2 regions of the Mesorhizobium sp. B2-6-2 genome follow, and region 2 is predicted to be linked to the other one. Evidence: riboswitches for the same ligand, from Rfam matches in the RefSeq annotation. Region 2 holds a riboswitch; the other holds the start of a gene.

Region 1 (10,089 bases), on a different contig from region 2:
CCAGATCAGCGACCCATAGCCAAAAACCCAAAAATCGCCCATATCGCCAAGCCTGATCGCATTCGAGTGAACGACACCGCATCGCCAAGGTGCTTCTTCTGGCCCCCGCTTGTTTCGTATTGGTAAATGCCCGCTCGCCGGGTTAACGAGAGCCGCAGCATGACGTCAAGTGACGAGCGATCGCCCAAACTTCGCCGCCGGCTGTTCTGGCTTGCGGCGTTCATCCTCGTGCTGTTCGCCATTTACAGCGGCGGCTGGTTCTATCTCGCCGACAGGCTCAAGACCGAGGCCGATCAGGCGGTGGCAAGACTGGGCAGCAAAGGGATCGCAGCCGGCTGCGCCAACCTCGCCGTCAGTGGCTACCCAATGAGCTTCACGGTCTCCTGCGACAACATCGCCTATGAAGACGACGCCCGGAAGGTCGCCGCCTCCACCGGCAGCTTCAATGCCGTCGCCGGGATCGCCGGACCCTTGTCGCCGGTCGCCGACCTGCGCGGGCCGCTGAGAACGATGGCGCCCGGCATGCCGCCGCTCTGGATCGACTGGGACCGGTTGCAGGCCAATGTCAAAGTGTGGTGGCCGTTGCCAAGGAGCCTTTCCGTGCAGGCTGAAGGCCTGAACGGTCAGACCGACCCGCAGGACGACACGGATCCGATGCAATTGTTCAGCGCCGGCAAGGCGGCCGGCCAATTGCAGCCGGCCGGCCAGGACATCAATTATGTCGGCGGCTTCGGCGACCTGGAGATCAACGCGGATGCCATCGACGGACGCGTGCTGCCGGCGCTTGACGGCAGCGGCGACGTGACGCTGAAGAACGGCGTAGCGCTGATCGCAGTGCCCCCGAAGAGCCTGCGCGGCCAGTCGATCGAGATCGCTAAGCTCGACCTGTCGTCCGGGACGGCGCGCATCACCGTGTCCGGACCGGTCTCCATCGACGCGGAAGGGCTGGTCGACGGGGACCTGACGATCAAGCTCAAGGACCCGAAAGCGGTGGCATCTATCCTTGCCGGCGCGATTCCCGAGCATAAAAGCGAAATCGAGCAGGGTTTTTCTGCAATTGCCATGCTTGGCAAGGAACCGTCCTTGCCACTCAAGATCGTCAAGGGCAAGGCCTCGCTGGGCTTCATCCCGCTCGGCAAGATCAAGCCGCTTGATTAAAGCATGGTCCCGAACCGAAGGTCAGCGTAGCAAAAGGTGGGAACCGGTTTTCGGGTGAGACCATGCCGACTGAGAAGAGTAACGCAACGATGCCGCAGCCAGTCAGAGTGCTCAGCGTCGGCGCCTTCACCCTCGACACGATCCTTCGCGTCGAAACGCTGCCCGCGCATCAAGGCAAGTTCATCGCCAGCGACGGCGTCCAGATCGCTTCCGGCATGGCGACAAGCGCCGCCTGCGCCGCTCGGCGCCTCGGCGCCGAAGTCTCGCTGTGGGCGAGCGCGGGCCACGATCCGGTCGGCGACCAGCTTATCGCCGACATTCAGGCCGAAGGTATCGACTGCAGCCTCATCCGTCGCGTCGCCGGCGCGCGATCGGCGCTGGCCGCGATCCTGGTGGATGCGCATGGCGAGCGCGTCATCGTCCCCTTCTACGACAAAAAGGCGCAAGCCGATCCCGAGGCGCTGCCGCTTGCCGACCTCTCCGGCTTTGACGCCGTGCTGGTAGATGTCCGCTGGCCGGGCGCCGCGGCGCTGGCTTTGGGCGCGGCCAGATCGATCGGCCGCCCGGCGATCCTGGATGCCGACACCGCGCCGGTCGAGGTGCTGGAGCGGCTCTTGCCCTTGGGCTCGCACATCGTCGCGTCGGAACCGGCTGCGCGCATCGTCTGCGGCCACGCGCTCGACCCCGAAAGCGCTTGCGCCGACCTCGCCTCGCGCACCGACGCCTTTGTCGCGGTGACCGGGGGCGCCGCCGGCACCTGGTGGCATGACCGGGCGACCGGCCACGTGCGCCATGTCGAGGCGCCGAAGGTCAAGGCGATCGATACGCTCGCCGCCGGCGACGTCTTCCACGGCGCCTTCGCCGTCGGCCTCGCCGAGGCCATGCCCATGGAGGAAGCCCTGCGCTTTGCCAGCGCCGCCGCGGCGCTCAAATGCCTGCGCTTCGGCGGCCGCCTGGGCGCGCCGGATCGGGCCGAGACGCTGGCGATGATGGCGGCGCACTGGCCGCCAGCCCAGGGCTAGAACGCAAGATTATCTCGGCCATTTCCGCGAAATCGGCACAAACGCGGCGGAAGCCGCTCAACCTCGTCATTCCAGGGCGGAGCAGCCGCGAAGCGGCGTCGCGGAGACCCTGGAATCCATTCCGTGACCTGAGCCATGGAATGCGGCGGAGCAGAATTCTGCACCGCGACAGCGCTCGGAAGTCACGGAATGGATACTCGGGTCTGCGCGCGTCGCTTCGCTCCTTGCTCCGCCCGTGGATGACGATCGCGACGGGTGTTTCGGCCAATCTTCAGCGCCTGCACCTGCCAAGGCTGGCCGAGCGGCAGGTCAAATCCACGCCGGCGAACCAGGGAAAGGCCTAGGGCTTAGCTGGGTGTTCGACGGCCTGTCGACCAAAATCCGGCACATCAATATCCTGGCCGGCCTCGATGATCGAGCGGCGGATGGCGCGGGTGCGGGTGAAGAGGTCGAACAGCTTCTCGCCGTCGCCCCAGCGGATCGCCCGCTGCAGCGAGGCCAGATCCTCCGAGAACCGCGCCAGCATCTCCAGTATCGCGTCCTTGTTGTGCAGGCACACGTCGCGCCACATGGTCGGATCGGAGGCGGCAAGGCGGGTGAAGTCGCGGAAGCCGGAAGCGGAATATTTGATGACTTCGCTCTTGGTCACCGCTTCCAGATCGTCCGCCGTGCCGACGATGTTGTAGGCGATGATATGCGGCAGATGCGACACGATCGCGAGCGTCATGTCGTGGTGCTGCGGGTCCATCGTGTCGATGTTGGAGCCGCAGCGCCGCCAGAATTCCGAAAGCGTCTCGAGCGCGGCGGGATCGGTGCCCGGCAGCGGCGTGAAGATGCACCAGCGATTCTCGAAGAGATCGGCAAAGCCGGCATCGGGTCCGGACTTTTCCGTGCCGGCCAGCGGATGTCCGGGGATGAAGTGCACACCTTCCGGCACATGCGGCTGCATTTGCGCGATGACGGAGGCTTTGGTCGAGCCGACATCGGTGAGGATGGCGCCCTTTTTCAGCGCTGGCGCGATCTCGGCCGCGACCTCGCCGGACGAGCCGACCGGAACCGAGACGATGACGAGATCGGCGTCAAGCACCGCTTGGCTGGCGTCGGTGCTGTAGGAATCGCCAAGGCCAAGCTCCTCGGCGCGCCTCAGCGTCGATGCGCTGCGCGTCGCGATGGCGATATGGCGGGCCAGCCCTTCGCGACGGATGACGCGGGCGAGCGACGAGCCGATGAGGCCGATGCCGACCAGCGCTACTTTCTCGAACATCGGTGATGCCATGGCGTTCTAGCTTTTCAGGAAGGTCTTCAGCGCATCGATGACGCCGCGATTGGCCTCTTCGATGCCGATGCTCATGCGCAGCGCGTTGGGAAAGCCATAGCCGGTGACGCGACGCAGGATGTAGCCGCGTGCGCTCAGATATTCGTCCGCGGCCGCCGCCGAATGTTTGTTGCCGTCGGGAAAATGGATCAGCACGAAATTGCCGACGCTCGGCGTGACGCGCAGGCCGAGCCCGGTCAGCTCGGCGCTGAGCCAGGCCAGCCATTTCTCGTTATGCGCCACGCTGCGCTCGATATGGGCGCGGTCGCGGATCGCGGCGATGCCTGCCTCAATCGCTGTGGCGTTGACGTTGAAGGGGCCGCGCACGCGGTTGATCGCATCGGCGATATGCGCCGGCCCATACATCCAGCCGACGCGCGCGCCGCCGAGCCCGAGCTTGGAGAAGGTGCGGGTCATCACCACGTTTTCGGAACTGCCGGCGAGCTCGATGCCGGCCTCGTAGTCGTTGCGCCGCACATATTCGGCATAGGCCGCGTCGAGCACCAGAAGCACGTTCTTCGGCAATGCAGCGTGCAGCCGGCGCACTTCCTGGAACGGCACATAGGTGCCCGTCGGATTGTTGGGATTGGCGAGGAACACGATCCGCGTCGCCGGCGTCACCGCGGCCAAAATCGCGTCTATGTCGGCGCGCTCGTCGGTCTCCTTCACCGCTACCGGCTTGGCGCCCGCCGCCTGGATATAGATCTTGTAGACCATGAAGGCGTGCTCGGTGAACACGGCCTCGTCGCCCGGCGCGAGATAGCTCTGCGCCAGCAGCCCCAGGATCTCGTCGGAGCCGTTGGAGCAGATGATGTTGGCCGGGTTCAGCCCATGCACCTCGGCGATCGCCTCGCGCAGCCGGCGGGCAGAGCCATCCGGATAGACATCGAGCTTCGCCGCCACTTCGCGCGCCGCCTCGATCGCCTTCGGCGAGGGCCCGAGCGGGTTTTCGTTCGCCGACAGCTTGTAGACTTTCGTCACGCCGGCCGGCGCGGTGCTTTTTCCCGGCACATAGGCCTCGATGTCCATGATGCCCGCGCGGGGCATCGGACGGGGCTGATCCTGCTTCATGTCACAAATCCGTCGAAAAGGCCTTCAAGGCCGCAGCGGAAATACAGGCCGCGGGCTGGAATGTCGAGTGGCGGCGCTCGGCACCCGCATCCGGTCGCGAGGAGGCCACCCGTTGACGAAGCGCGGCGCTGGTCCTAGAAGGATTGCCAGACTCCCGTGGTGATTTGGCCGGTCGGCTTGCAGCCACGTTAAACAACTCGCTAAAGGGCCGTTTGCAACCTGTAACCGGCTTTGCGACGGCAATGCCGGTTTTTTGTTGTCCGCTGCCGGCCGGACACCGCGTCGGGACGAGACCGATGCGGGACAGGATGAGGACGGACATGGCCGCTCAGCGCGCTGCAAGAACCAACGACGAGGCCGACCATCCGTCGAGCCCGGTGCTGCAGTTCGGCCCCGACAAGCCGCTGAAGCTCGACGCCGGCACCTTTCTTGCGCCTTTCCAGATCGCCTACCAGACCTACGGCACGCTCAACGACGCGCGTTCAAACGCCATCCTCGTCTGCCACGCGCTGACCGGCGACCAGCATGTCGCCAACACCAATCCGGTGACCGGCAAGCCGGGCTGGTGGGAGGTGCTGATCGGTCCCGGCAAGATCATCGACACCAACCGTTTCTTCGTCATCTGCTCCAACGTCGTCGGCGGCTGCCTCGGCTCGACTGGTCCGGCCTCCACCAATCCGACGACCGGCAAGCCCTACGGGCTCGACCTGCCGATCATCACCATCCGCGACATGGTGCGCGCGCAGACGATGCTGGTCGATCATTTCGGCATCGAGAAGCTGTTTTGCGTGCTTGGCGGCTCGATGGGCGGCATGCAGGTTCTTGAATGGGCGGCGAGCCATTCGGAGCGCGTGTTCTGCGTCCTGCCCATCGCCACCGGCGCTCGCCATTCCTCACAGAACATCGCCTTTCATGAAGTCGGCCGACAGGCCGTCATGGCCGATCCGGAGTGGCATGGCGGCAAATATCTCGATTTCGGCAAGCGGCCGGAAAAAGGGCTCGCCGTCGCGCGCATGGCCGCTCACATCACCTACCTTTCGGAAGCCGCGCTCCACCGCAAGTTCGGCCGCAATTTGCAAGACCGCGAGGCACTGACCTTCGGCTTCGACGCCGATTTTCAAATTGAAAGCTATCTGCGCCATCAAGGCATGACTTTCGTCGACCGCTTCGACGCCAATTCCTACCTCTATCTGACCCGCGCGATGGACTATTTCGACCTTGCCGCCGATCACGGTGGGCGCCTCGCCGACGCCTTCGCCGGCACCAGGACGCGTTTTTGCCTGGTCTCCTTCACCAGCGACTGGCTGTTCCCGACCGAGGAAAGCCGATCGATCGTGCATGCCTTGAACGCGGCGGGCGCTTCCGTCTCCTTCGTCGAGATCGAGACCGATCGCGGCCACGATGCCTTCCTGCTCGACGAGCCGGAACTGTTCGCGGCCATCAACGGCTTCATCGCCTCCGCCGCCCGCGCCAGGGGGCTCAGCCTATGACCCCGACAAGTCGCGGAGCTTTCGGACCGGGATCATGCGCCATGCAGGAGGCGAAGCCATGAGCGTCAATCGCGCCCAGCGTGTCGACCTCGAGGTCGTCACCGATCTCATCCCGGCCAATTCGCGTGTCCTCGATGTCGGCTCGGGCGACGGACTGCTTCTGGAGCTCCTGCAGGCGACCAAGCAGGTCGATGGCCGCGGGCTGGAACTGTCTCAGCGCGGCGTCAACGAATGCGTGGCGCGCGGCCTTTCCGTCGTCCAGGGCGATGCCGACAAGGACCTCGAATTCTATCCCGACAAGGGCTTCGATTTCGTCGTGCTCTCACAGACCCTGCAGGCGACCCGCAACCCGAAGCTGGTGCTCGACGAGCTGCTTCGTATCGGCAACCGCGCCATCGTCTCCTTCCCCAATTTCGGCCACTGGCGCGTGCGCTTCTCGCTGCTGGTCAAGGGCAGGATGCCGGTCACCAAGGACCTGCCCTACTCCTGGTACGACACGCCCAACATCCATTTCTGCACCATCCGCGACTTCGTCAACCTGTGCGAGGAGCTTGGCGCGACCGTCGAGAAGGCAACCGCGCTCGACGCCAACGGCCAGAAGATCGGTCTGTCGATGCCCTGGTGGTTCTGGAATTTCTTCGGCCAGCAGGCGGTGTTTTTGCTGAGGCGATGACGGAAATGCGTTTCTTTCGTCGGTCGCCGGCAGTGGTGGAAATCCCCCCGAACATTCTTTCCGAAATACGGGCGGGAATTCTCGTCTGCACATCGCCGCGCAGCGGTAGCAATCATCTTGCAGGTTTGATGGTTTCCGCCGGGCTGGGACATCCGCTGGAATGGTTCGGCGGGCGACGTCTGCTGGAGCTGCCGGATTATCCGCGAGATCCCCGCGCCCAGCTTTTGCGTGCGCTGACACAGGGGCGGTCCTCTACCGGCGTCTACGCAATCAAGCTCTTTGCGAGCCAGTTCGCACAACTTGCCAAGAAGGTGAAGCTGCCAGCCAGCCTTCCGAATTTGAGCTATGTGCGGTTAACACGTGACGATCTGCTCGGCCAGGCGATCTCATGGGCACGTGCGCGTCAAACCCGCGAATTCCGATCCACCGAGATCAGTCATCTGCCGCCACGCTATAACGGCCGGGCAATCGTGGAGTCTCTGGATAAAATTCTGATGGAGAACCTCGCATGGGATGCTTGGTTCGCGAAGAACGGCCTGCCCTGCCTTTCCCTGACTTACGAGCAGATTCAACGCGATCCGGCAGACAGCCTGACGAAACTCGCGCAGCTGGTGGATGTGGAACCCAACTGGGAGACCGACCTGCGATCGGGTCTCGAAATCCAGCGCGATGCAATCAATAAAGAATGGCGAAAGCGTTTCCTGTCCGAATATGCCGACCCGTCCAGCTTCCGATACCGAATGATAAGATAGCTCATCTGACAAATTCGCAGCGCACAATTGGATCCCGATCGTTTGACAGCATGCCGTCAGGGCTATAGCCACTGGTTTGATTAACCGGTGTGCCGCGATGGCTGGACATCCCACCTATTCTATCGTCTTGGAGATGGAGAATGCCAAATCCATCGATTGGGATGAGATTGGCCTTGGCCTGAAGGCCTTGGCGCGCGAGATCGCCCAGGCTTCCGCTACCGGATTTTCGAAGCCGAAGGTCATAATCTCGCATGGCGGCGTCGAAACTGATGCAGTCTCACTGCGAAGCAGCATTGGAGCTGAAGCGCCACAACTGGAGCAAGTTGCCGATCTGGCCTTCGCGTCGTGCCCTGGCGGCAGATATTACGACCTCAAGAACAACGGCATTCCCTCGTGCGAAGGGAGCGTCCTTGTTTTTCTCGATTCCGATACAGTTCCGGAACGGAACTGGCTCTCAACTCTACTGAAACCCTTCGTCGACCAGCCTGAAACCATCTGTGTGAATGGACACACCTATCTTTCATACGACGACTTCTTCTCGCGAACCTTCGCGTTGATCTGGTTTTTCCCGATGGCTGAGGGAGACGAGAGATTCGCCTCGAAGCGCGCTCTCAACGCCAACAACATCGCCTTTCGGCACGACTGGATATCCAGTCACCCATTTCCAGCCCACAACGGCTTTAAGGTCTCGTGCACGTTGCTGATGCACCAGCTTTGGAGCGAAGGCCACAAGATAGTCAACGTGGACGCACGCGTTCACCACTACTCGCCGCGGGGCTGGGGGTTCTTCTTTTGGCGCGCGCTGGTAACCGGCAGGGACGCCGATCGAAAATTCGTCGAGCTTCATGCACCTGGCAGAGCTCAGCGTATCGTCAAATCCGTCACGCGGTGGGGGACTATGTCTTGGCGCACGATCCGGCGAGTGACAGGCCATGCGCGGCAGACCGGCATGCAGTTCTGGCAAATCCCGTTTGCTGTCATTGTCGGACTGGCGTTCTATACGCTGGCGTTTTTCGGCCATTTCAGCCTGGCGGCCGGCCTTGTTCGCGACGAGGTCGAAATGGTGCCGGACTATATCGGGCACAGCTAACGTCAATCTTTTCCCGCTGGACAAGCACATCCGTAGCCTTGTGCGGATGCTCGACGCCGTCGACGAAGATCACGTCGGACTGCGAGCTCTCGGTGCGCAGCGAAAGGATCGCCTGATAGGCCGGTGAATTGTACCAGTCCCGCACATGCTACCTGCCGGGGAATTCGATGACGATCAGGTGCCCGGGCCAGCTGTTCTCGACGACCTCGACGTCGCCGCCATGGACGACGAAGCGCCCGCCGAACGGCGCCAGGGTGGCGTCTATCTTCTCAAGATATTCGACTATCCAGGGACCCGGGGTGACTTGGCGCATATGGGCAACGGCGTAAGCGGTCATGATCCTGCTCCTTGGTGAAACAAAGCCGATCGGTCGGCTTCTTGGAGATCACCATGCGGGAACCAGGTAGTTCGGTCGATTACCTCAGACGTCATCGGGACAAAGCCGCCCGTTGGTTCCTGTTGGCGGGCCGCCGAGCTAACAGGAAGGCCAGTTGTGTTGCCATCAGACCGCAATGTTGCGGAAAAACCGCCAATTTCGGCATTTCTGGGCCGGCCTGGCGTGACACAAAGGTGGCTTTTCTGTAGCGTCGGCCGCAAATCAGAGGTGGACACGAAGATAGCCGTCAGACCTATCCGACGCCAGATCCGACCGGTGGTGGCAGCTCGATGCCGAACCAAGAGGTTCCGCTGATCTCAGTGATCACGCCGACCCACAACCGCCGCAGCCAGGTCGTGCGTGCGGTGGAAAGCGTTCTGGCGCAGACACTTACCCGCTTCGAGCACATTGTGGTCGACGACGGTTCGACCGACGGGACGGCCGCAGCGCTCACCGAAATCCGCGACCCGAGGCTGATCTATGTCGGCGCCAAATGGCGCGGCGCCAATGCCGCGCGCAATGCAGGCATCGAACGCGCGCGGGCGCCGGTCGTGACGTTCCTCGATTCCGACGACGTCTATCTGCCGGACCGCCTGGAACGGACGCTGGCGCGCTTCGACGGGAACCCTTCGCTCGAAGTCCTCATCAGCTCGTTCGTATCGCTGAAGGGCGGCCGCAGCACCAAATGCATCAATCGCGACGCCTTCCTCGACAAGAGCACGCTGCAGCGCGCCCTGGTCTCGCAGACCATCTTCATTGCCGGCTCGGCGATCACCGCAAGACACGAGTCGCTGCTCGCGATCGGCGGCTATGACAGCGACATCACGCGCATGCAGGATCGCGAATTGCTGCTGCGCTTTGCCCAACGCGGCGGCGCCTTGCTGTCCGAGGACATCGACTGGAAGAAGTACAATTCGGAGAATTCGATCTCCGGCCGCCGCGATGGCTATGTCGAGGCCTATGCCAGTCTGATCGACAAGCATCCCTATATCGCCGACCGCTATCCCGACGTTCCGCCTTACATGATAGCGCGCCAGATCATCGCCGATATCCTCAAGGGCAGGTTGCCGCAGGCCTTTTCGGGCTATCATGCCAACCGGTCGTCCAAGTCGCTCGGCTACTCGCCCGCCGAACTCTTGCGC
Region 2 (10,089 bases):
CTGATTTAGGATAAGCTCCTCCAGGGACAGCGATTTGTCAGTCGCAGTCTCGGGAGGTTTGCGATGGAACAAGTTCGAAACCTGACCCCGGCCCCAACGTCGGGCATCATTGCATCCAGCGTCTATTCGGGCGGCAAGCGCATCGCCGACATCGCCATCGAACAGGCCGGCGAATGGGCGGCAAAACCCGGTCATGTCGTCTGGATCGGCCTGCTCGAGCCCGATCGCAACCTGCTGCTCCGGGTGCAGGCGCAATTCCACTTGCATGATTTGGCGATCGAGGATGCCGAGCATCCGCATGCGCGCCCGAAGATCGAGCAATATGGCGACGCGCTTTTCATCGTTGCCCGCACCGCGCAATTGATCGACGGCCGTGTCACTTTCGGCGAGACGCATCTGTTCGTCGGCGCCGGCTACATCGTCAGCGTCCGGCACGGCCCGTCGACCTCTTACGCCGCCGTGCGCCAGCACTGGGAGAGCTGCCCGCATTCGCTCGCCAAAGGCGAGGATTTCGTCCTCTACGCCATCCTCGACTTCATCGTCGACAACTACATGCCGGTGCTGGAGCAGATCGAGGACGAGGTCGAGGCGATCGAGGACAAGGTGCTTCTGAAGCCGATGACCGGTTCCGATATCGAGCGGCTTTACATGCTGCGCCGCGATCTGCTGCGGCTGCGCAATGCGGCGCTGCCGCTGGTCGAGGTCTGCCGTCGGCTGACCAGCGCCGACCTGCCGCAGATACATGCCGCCATGCATCCGCTGTTTCGCGACGTGACCGACCACATCCGCACCGTGCAGGAAAAGATCGACTCCCTGCGCGAGGTTCTGGCCTTCGCTTTCGAAGCCAGTCTGCTGGTCGGGCAGAGCCAGGAAACCGCAATATCCAAGAAGCTCGCCTCATGGGCCGCCATCCTGGCGGTGCCCACGGCCTTCGCCGGCATCTACGGCATGAACTTCTCCGACATGCCGGAACTGAAGATGGAATACGGATATCCGGCCGTCTTGGTGGCGATCGCGCTCATCTGCGCGTTCCTGTACTGGCGGTTCAAGAAGAATGGATGGCTGTGAAGGGGAGGGAGTAGGGGAGTAGGGAGCGAGTAGCGAATAGGGAGTAGCGAGTAGGGGAAATAAGTTGCCCTTTTCGCGAAACTCAATCCAGTTCTATTCGCTATTCGCTATTCGCTATTCGCTATTCGCTATTCGCTATTCGCTATTCGCTCAGCGCGCCCTGCGCCGCTCACCGGCCGGCTGGAACGCCACCCGGGAATGATACTTGCAATAGGGTCCCGTTTCGGCGGCGTCGTTGCCGCAGAAGTTGAAGTCTTCCGACAGCGGATCGCCGTTCGGCCATTTGCAGGTGCGTTCGGTCAGCTCGACGAGCTGCAGATGCCGCGAGATCGGCACGACCACGTTCTCGACCGGTCGGATATAGTGGCGGGCGACGGGCTCGGCGTCGAACTGCACCTGCAGCGCGGTGGCGCCGATGGTGGTGGTCACGTGACGCGTGGCACTTGCGGCGCGGGTCACCGATTTCTGCATCGAGGCGCCTTGCGTCGCCTTCTTCTGGCGCGCCGGAGCGGCCGTTGCGCGGCCGCGGCCCGACAGCTTCAGGCGATGCACCTTGCCGATGACGGCGTTGCGGCTCACCCCGCCGAGCTGTGCGGCGATCTGGCTGGCGCTCAGACCCTCCGACCACAATTTCCTGAGAAGTTCGACTCGCTCGTCAGTCCAGTTCATGAGACCGCGCTCCTGCTGAGGCGTGCGGCAGTCAGAATCCTTTCCCGCCCCCGGCTCTCGCCGGGCAAACAACACCACATATACCGGGTGATTAGGTCCGCCGCACGAAATCTAGTTATTTCTCGACTACAAATACCTTATGCGCTGACTCGGTGACAAGAGTCCCCAGGGCAACATGATTCGGTTTTTTCGGTTTTCCCCAACTTGCCGGCCTACTTATGAGCCGGCGTGGCGTCAGGGGCTTGCCACGCGCTTCTGCGTGACGTTTTCGTTGACTTCATGGCCGAAAACCATGATAAGCCGCAAAGGCCGCCGCATTGGCGGCTTTTTTGATTTCCGGTTCCGGAGACGCATATAATGAGCGGTTCGGCGCTTTACGAGACCTTTGCTCGCGCACCCCTGGCTTTCGACCGCGGGGAGGGGACCTGGCTGGTCACCGACAAGGGCGAGCGATATCTCGACTTCGCGGGCGGCATTGCGGTGAATTCGCTGGGCCACGGCCATCCGCATCTGGTCGCGGCGCTCACCGAGCAGGCTGCCAAGCTGTGGCACGTCTCCAACCTCTATGAGATCCCGGAACAGCGCCGGCTGGGCGAGCGGCTGACTGAGGCGACCTTTGCAGACAAGGTGTTCTTCACCAATTCCGGTGCCGAGGCGCTGGAATGCGCCATCAAGACGGCCAGGCGCTATCAATTCGTCAAGGGCCGTCCCGAGCGTTTCCGCATCATCACCTTCGAGGGTGCCTTTCACGGCCGCACGCTGGCGACGATCGCCGCCGGCGGCCAGTACAAATATCTCGAAGGCTTCGGCCCGAAGGTCGAGGGATTCGACCAGGTGGCTTTCGACGACATCGACGCCGCTGAAAAGGCGATCACGCCGGAGACCGCGGCGATCCTGATCGAGCCGGTTCAAGGCGAGGGCGGCATACGCCCGGTGCCGACGCAATCGCTGAAGCGGTTGCGGCAACTCTGCGACAAGCACGGCCTGCTTTTGATCTTCGACGAGGTCCAGTGCGGCATCGGTCGCACCGGCAAGCTGTTCGCGCATGAATGGTCAGGCGTCACGCCCGATCTGATGGCGATCGCCAAGGGCATCGGCGGCGGCTTCCCGATGGGCGCCTGCCTTGCCACCGACGAGGCGGCGACCGGCATGACGGCCGGCGTGCACGGCACCACCTTCGGCGGCAATCCGCTCGCGATGGCCGTCGGCAACGCCGTGCTCGACGTGGTGCTGGCCGACGGCTTCCTTGAGGACGTGCAGCGCAAGGCGCTGCTTCTGAAGCAGAGCCTTGCGGCGGTGGCCGATGAATTCCCCGACGTCATCGAGGGCATCAGGGGAACCGGCCTTATGCTCGGCCTGAAATGCGCCATGCCCAACGCCAAGGTGAACATGGCGCTGCGCGACCAGCACCTGCTTGCCGTGCCGGCGGGCGACAACGTCATCCGCCTCCTGCCGCCGCTCACCGTTACCGACGAGGAGATCGGCGATGCGCTGGAGCGCATTCGCGGCGGCGCCAAGGGCCTGACCGACGCGATTGCCGCCGAAGCCGCCAAATAATTTCTGGAACCTGCCGATGAGTGTTCGCCACTTCACCGATCTGTCCGCCGTTTCCGCGGGCGACCTGCGCATCATGCTGGACGACGCGGTGGCGCGAAAGACCAGGCTCAAGGCGGGTGAGCGTTCAAAACCGCTCGATGGCAAGGTGCTGGCCATGATCTTCGACAAGCCATCGACGCGCACGCGCGTGTCCTTCGATGTCGGCATGCGCCAGCTCGGCGGCGAGACCATCATGTTGACCGGCACCGAGATGCAGCTCGGCCGTTCGGAGACGATCGCCGACACGGCGAAAGTGCTGTCGCGCTATGTCGACGCCATCATGATCCGCACCACCTCGCACGACCGGCTGCTGGAGCTCACCGAGAACGCCACCGTTCCGGTCATCAACGGGCTGACCGACGACACGCATCCCTGCCAGCTCATGGCCGACATCATGACCTTTGAGGAGCATCGCGGTCCGGTGTCCGGCAAGACTTTCGCCTGGACCGGCGACGGCAACAATGTGCTGCATTCGCTCCTGGAGGCCTCGGCGCGCTTTAGCTTCAACCTCAATGTCGCGGTGCCGGAAGGCAGCGAGCCTTTCGAGAAATATGTCGACTGGTCGAAGGCCAATGGCGGCAAGGTTCGGTTTTCCAGGTCCGCCGAGGAAGCCGTCGACAAGGCCGACTGCGTCGTCACCGACAGCTGGGTCTCCATGGGCCAGGAGCATCGCGCCCGCGGCCACAACGTCTTCCTGCCCTATCAGGTCAATGCGGCGCTGATGGCAAAGGCCAAGCCCGATGCATTGTTCATGCACTGCCTGCCGGCGCATCGCGGCGAGGAGGTCACCGATGAGGTGATCGACGGGCCGCATTCGGTGGTCTTCGACGAGGCCGAGAACCGGCTGCACGCCCAGAAGGCTGTGCTGGCCTGGTGTCTGGGCGCGTGAGAAGGGCTGGACCTGACCGCTTCCGGCCCGATCGGGCTCAACTTGATCTGGGGACATGTGATGCCTATTTGCGGGCCATCACGTAAATTGAACGCGCTTCGACGCATGCGGCTCACCGGGCGGCATGGCTGCGCCCCGGAGTACTGTCATGTTGGAAACCCAGACCTTGGCTGAGCATAAACCCCAACTCGGTGAATTCGGCTTCGCCGGCGACGATCATGTCGTGCCTTATGAGGTCGCGCCGCTCGATGTGCGTGGCCGCACCGTGCAGCTCGGGCCGATGCTCGATGCCATTTTGAGCCGCCACGATTACCCCGAGCCGGTCGCCCGCCTGCTGGCGGAAGCCTGCGTGCTCACCGTGCTGCTCGGCACTTCGCTGAAGTTCGAAGGCAAGTTCATTCTGCAGACCCGCACCGACGGTCCGGTCGACATGCTGGTGGCCGATTTCACCACGCCGCATGCGCTGCGCGCCTATGCGCGCTTCGATGCCGACCGGCTGCAGGCGCTGACCGCCGCCGGCGAGACCTCGCAGCAGACGCTGCTCGGCGACGGCGTCTTGGCCTTGACGATCGACCAGGGCGCGCATACGCAGCGCTACCAAGGCATCGTCCAGCTCGACGGCACCTCGCTCGAGGACGCCGCGCGCACCTATTTCCGGCAGTCGGAGCAGATCCCGACCGATATCAAGATGTCGGTCGCCAAGCTGGTCACGCCCGGCCCGGCCGGCGCGCGCGAGCAGTGGCGCGCCGGCGGCATCCTGGCGCAATTCCTGCCGCAATCGCCGGAGCGCATGCGCGTTCCCGATATTTCCGGCGGCGACGGCGATCCGCGTGACGTCGCGGACCAGCCGGCCGACAATTCCTGGCAGGAGTTGCTGGCGCTGCTCGGCACCATCGAGCCGACCGAGCTGATCGACCCGACGGTGGGCGCCGAGCGATTGCTCTACCGGCTGTTCCACGAACACGGCGTGCGCGTTTTCCGCGGCGTCCCTGTCGCCGACCAGTGCTCCTGCTCGCGCGACAAGATCCGCGGCATTCTCGAAGGCTTTTCGGCTGAGGAGATCAAGGAATCGACCGAAGAGGGCGGCATCCATGTCGCCTGCGAGTTCTGCTCGACCCAGTACGACTTCGACCCGGCCGAATTCGCGAAGGAGTGACGCCCTGTTCCTTCTCCCCGTTCCACAGGGAGAAGATGCCCGAAGGGCGGATGAGGGGCGGCGCCAACGTTGGCGATCATAGCGACACGCTGGCGACGCGGTCTTCCGCCTCAAGGAAAATCTCAGAAGCCCGGCGCTGCCCCTCATTGCCCTGCCGGGCATTTCTCCCCGTAAAACGGGGAGAAAGAGGCTGTCGCCGACGCCTAATTCACCGTGCGCCTTGTCCCCGGCATATCGAGCGAGAAAGCCGGAATGGCGATATCGAACGTCTCGCCGCGGCCGTTGCGCATCGTGTAGTGGCCGACCATGATGCCTGATGGCGTCGAGAGCGGGCAGCCCGAGGTGTACTGATAGCTGTCGCCGGGATTGAGTTCCGGCTGGTCGCCGACGACGCCGGCGCCGCGCACCTCCTCGACCCTGCCCTGACCGTCGGTGATGTGCCAGTAGCGCGACACAAGCTGCACGAACTCGTCGGAGCGGTTGTCGATCGTCACCTGATAGCCCCAGACATAGCGGTTCTCGGACGGATCTGAGCGGTCCTCCAGATAAAAGGGCCTGACCAGCACTTCGATGTTGCGCGTCACTGCGCGATACATGGGCCACTCCGGTTGCCGCCGCGGAAAATATGTCACGCTCCGCTCTTGATGAACGCAGCGCCGACGATCCTGTCAGCCTTGTAAGCGCAGGTGCCGAAAAACAATGTCATTTAAGTGACACATGACAATGTTGGTGTGCACAAACCATGCCGGGCGACTCGGACGCTCTGTAACAGTTGAAACGGCCGCGTGCGGCCTAAAGCAATTCCAGGAAAGCGCGAGCGGTTAGGCTCGGTGCCTTCGCCGTAGCCTTCCGTCCGGAATTGCGTGAAAACAAGGAGATGGAGTGGGTCGCCGTTTCCGTGAAACGGTGAAACTCTCTATCGGGAGTGACCAGATCTCGATGGAACTGACTATCGCAGCCGGCCTGGCTTCGTCAGCGCTTCTTTCCTTCAATCTCGCCAGCATCCTGCTCGCCTCGACGCGGCTGAAGCGGCGGCATGTCATCGCGCCGCCCCCCAGCGCGCGGCCGCCGGTCTCCATCATCGTGCCGTCGCGTGGCGTCGAGCCGTTCACGCCGGAGACCTTGCAGCGCGCCTTCTCTCTCGATTGGCCGCGCTACGAGCTGATCTTCTGCGTCGCGCATGCCGAAGATCCGGTGGTCAAGCTGATCGATGCGGCGATCGCGCGCCACCCCAATATTCCTGCGCGGCTGCTGATCGGCGACGATCGGGTCAGCGCCAACCCCAAGCTCAACAACTGCGTCAAGGGCTGGCAGACGGCGCGACACGATTGGGTGATCCTCGCCGATTCCAACGTGCTGATGCCGAGAGACTATGTCCAGCACCTGATGGCGGCATGGCGGCCGGATACCGGCCTCGTCTGCTCGACGCCGATCGGCTCGCGGCCGGACGGGTTTTGGGCCGAAGTCGAATGCGCCTTCCTCAACACGCTGCAGGCGCGCTGGCAGTATGCCGGCGAGGCGCTTGGCCTTGGCTTCGCCCAGGGCAAGAGCATGCTGTGGAACAAGCCGATGCTCGACGCCAATGGCGGCATCCAGGCCTTGGCCGCTGAGATCGCCGAGGACGCCGCGGCCACCAAGCTGGTCAACGGCCTGGGGCTCAACGTCAACCTCGTCGCCTCGCCATTCGAGCAGCCGCTTGGACTGCGCAGCTTCGCCGAGATCTGGTCGCGCCAAGCGCGCTGGGCGCGGCTGCGCCGGGTGACTTTTCCGCTGTTCTTCGCGCCGGAGATCCTGACTGGCGCTGCGGTGCCGCTGCTGCTGGCGCTGATCGCCGCGGCAAGCGCCGGCGTCAGCCTGCCCACGACGGCCTTGGGCGTGCTGGCGATCGCCTACCTGCCGGAATGCCTGCTGGCCTTTGCGAAGGGCTGGTACCTGTCGCCGCGCAGCGTCACCTCGATGATCGTGCGCGATGCCCTGCTGCCGGCCATCTGGGCGCGCGCCTGGTTCGGCGGCGCCGTCGAATGGCGCGGCAACGCCATGACCATCCGCACCAAGGCGATGACCGAGCTGGAGGAGCTCGCCTAGAGCAATTCCAGGAAAAGTGTGAAACGGTTTTCCGTCCGGAATTGCGGCTCTGGAAGGCTCCGGCCGCGGCGTTCTCAGCCTTCTATTTTTGCTGCCTTCAGCGCCTGTTCGACGTCTTCCAGCAGATCGTCGGTGTCCTCCAGGCCAACGGAGAGCCTCAGCGTGCCTGGCCCGATGCCGAGTTCGGCGCGCGCCTCGTCGCTCAGGTTCTTGTGTGTCGTCGTCGCCGGATGGGTGATCAGGCTCTTGGCGTCACCGAGATTGTTCGAGATCAGCACGATGTCGAGCGCGTTCTGGAAGGCAAAGGCCGCCTGCTTGCCGCCCTTGACGTCCAGGCAGATCAGCGTCGAGCCTCCCGACATCTGCTTCTTGACGATATCCGCTTGCGGATGATCGGCGCGGCCCGGATAGATGACACGGGCGATCTCCGGTCGGCCGGCAAGGAAGCCGGCGATCTTGCCGGCGCTCTCGGTCTGCTGGCGCACGCGCAGCGGCAGCGTCTCAAGACCTTTGAGCAGCGTCCAGGCGTTGAAGGGCGACAGGCTGGGACCGGTGTGGCGGAAATAGTCGTGCAGGTTCTCGTCGATCCACTTCTTGTCCGACAGGATGACGCCGCCGAGGCAGCGGCCCTGGCCGTCTATATGCTTGGTCGCCGAATAGACGACGATATGGGCGCCGAGCTGCAGGGGCTTCTGCTGCAGCGGCGTGGCGAAGACATTGTCGACGATCAGCCTGGCGCCGATCGAATTGGCGAGCTTGGCGACCGCGGCGATATCGACCACCTCCAGCGTCGGGTTGGTCGGGCTTTCCAGGAAGAACAGCTTGGTGTTCGGCCTTGTCGCCTTTTCCCAATTGGCGATGTCGGTGCCGTCGACTAGTGTCGCCTCGATGCCGTAGCGCGGCGCCAGCGTCTCGACCACCCAGCGGCAGGAGCCGAACAGGGCGCGCGCCGCCACGATATGATCTCCGGCCTTGGCGCTGCAGAGCAGCGCGGCGGTTACTGCGGCCATGCCGGAAGCGGTGGCGCGGGCATCCTCGGCGCCTTCCAGCGCGCACATGCGCTTTTCGAACATGTCGACGGTCGGATTGGCGTAACGCGAATAGATGAAGCCCGGCTCCTCACCCTTGAAGCGGGCTTCCGCCGCTTGCGCCGTCTCGTAGACATAGCCTTGGGTGAGATACATCGCCTCCGATGTCTCGCCGAAGCCGGAACGCAATGTTCCGCCATGCACGAGTGCCGTCTGAGGTTTCCAGTTGCGCTTCTTGGTGCTCATAGCCCTGCTTTCAGACACAAAAAAACCGGCCGCGAAGTCGCAACCGGTCCATATAGCCTTGCGGCTCGACGGCCCTTTAGCGACTTGTTTAACGTGGCTGCAAGCCGACCGGCCAAATCACCACGGGATAACGACCCTTTAGACCCGCGCCGCGCTTGCGTCAATTGCCGGCTTCATTAAGAGGGTTGTACCAGCCGGGCGGCAAGAGCCTGCTTAGATCCTCGCCCGGCCTTGTGAACGGAGCCAGCCTTTGCGGCGAACAGGCATTCTTCCGGATCAGGACATCGCAGCGCTGTTCGAGGCGAAGGCGCTGAAGTCGCCGCGCGCGCTGGACGCCGACCAGATCCAGCCGGCCAGCCTCGATCTCAGGCTCGGCGACAAAGCGTTTCGCGTGCGTGCCTCGTTCCTGCCGGGTCCGGATCATCGGGTCGTCGACAAGCTCGAGCGGCTGAAGCTGCACGAGATCAGCCTTGCCGAGGGCGCGGTGCTGGAAACCGGCTGCGTCTATATCGTGCCGCTGCTCGAGAGCCTGGCGCTGCCGGCGAACGTATCCGCCTCGGCCAATCCGAAGAGCTCGACCGGCCGCCTCGACATCTTCACGCGCCTCATGACCGATCGTGGCCACGAGTTCGACAAGATCGCCGCGGGCTATCGCGGGCCGCTCTATCTCGAGGTCAGCCCGCGCACCTTCCCGATCGTCGTTCGGGCCGGCTCGCGGCTGTCGCAGATCCGCTTCCGCACCGGCAACGCGGTGCTCTCGGAGAGCGAGCTGCGTGACCTTCACCGCGCCGAGATGCTGGTCGCCACCGAGCCGCCCAATATTTCAGGCGGCGGCATCGCGCTCTCCATCGATCTCGACGGCGACAAGGACGGCCTTGTCGGCTACCGCGGCAAGCACCACACCGGCCTGGTCGACGTCGACAAGCGTGCCGCGCAGGATGTCGTCGATTTCTGGGAGCCGATCTACAAGAGCGGTGCCGGCGAACTGGTGCTCGATCCGGACGAATTCTACATCCTGGTCAGCCGAGAAGCTGTGCATGTGCCGCCGCTCTATGCCGCCGAGATGACGCCCTTCGACCCACTGGTCGGCGAGTTCCGCGTCCATTATGCCGGCTTCTTCGATCCGGGCTTCGGCCACTCCGCCGCCGGCGGCAGCGGCAGCCGCGCCGTGCTCGAGGTGCGCAGCCACGAGGTGCCTTTTATCCTCGACCACGGCCAGATCGTCGGCCGTCTCGTCTACGAGCATATGCTGAAGCGCCCGCAGGCGCTTTACGGCACCGAACTCGGCTCGAACTATCAGGCGCAGGGCCTGAAGCTCTCCAAGCATTTTCGGGCAGCGCGTTGAGGCCGAA

Evidence for each region. Region 2 has a riboswitch for S-adenosylmethionine ahead of FJ419_RS04160 (O-succinylhomoserine sulfhydrylase). Riboswitches for the same ligand answer to the same signal wherever they lie in the genome.
Region 1: it holds a riboswitch for S-adenosylmethionine, as region 2 does, so the genes downstream of both, FJ419_RS12930 (homoserine O-acetyltransferase) here and FJ419_RS04160 (O-succinylhomoserine sulfhydrylase) in region 2, are expected to answer to the same signal.

The regions. Positions count from the first base shown of each region.
Region 1 is NZ_VFUG01000005.1:86,476-96,564, forward strand. Features, by position in the region: gene FJ419_RS12905 (gamma-glutamylcyclotransferase) at 1-42, opposite strand, end outside; gene FJ419_RS12910 (DUF2125 domain-containing protein) at 160-1,158, shown strand; gene FJ419_RS12915 (sugar kinase) at 1,248-2,180, shown strand; gene FJ419_RS12920 (prephenate/arogenate dehydrogenase family protein) at 2,521-3,456, opposite strand; gene hisC (histidinol-phosphate transaminase) at 3,463-4,566, opposite strand; SAM riboswitch at 4,713-4,790, shown strand; gene FJ419_RS12930 (homoserine O-acetyltransferase) at 4,887-6,056, shown strand; gene metW (methionine biosynthesis protein MetW) at 6,115-6,729, shown strand; gene FJ419_RS12940 (Stf0 family sulfotransferase) at 6,678-7,481, shown strand; gene FJ419_RS12945 (glycosyltransferase family A protein) at 7,579-8,571, shown strand; partial or broken gene FJ419_RS12950 (DUF1330 domain-containing protein) at 8,504-8,908, opposite strand; gene FJ419_RS12955 (glycosyltransferase family A protein) at 9,238-10,089, shown strand, end outside.
Region 2 is NZ_VFUG01000001.1:837,802-847,890, forward strand. Features, by position in the region: gene FJ419_RS04125 (magnesium and cobalt transport protein CorA) at 64-1,068, shown strand; gene FJ419_RS04130 (GcrA family cell cycle regulator) at 1,219-1,737, opposite strand; gene FJ419_RS04135 (aspartate aminotransferase family protein) at 2,095-3,294, shown strand; gene argF (ornithine carbamoyltransferase) at 3,311-4,222, shown strand; gene FJ419_RS04145 (Hsp33 family molecular chaperone) at 4,347-5,378, shown strand; gene apaG (Co2+/Mg2+ efflux protein ApaG) at 5,582-5,974, opposite strand; gene FJ419_RS04155 (ceramide glucosyltransferase) at 6,318-7,463, shown strand; gene FJ419_RS04160 (O-succinylhomoserine sulfhydrylase) at 7,538-8,737, opposite strand; SAM riboswitch at 8,794-8,871, opposite strand; gene FJ419_RS04165 (2'-deoxycytidine 5'-triphosphate deaminase) at 8,988-10,082, shown strand.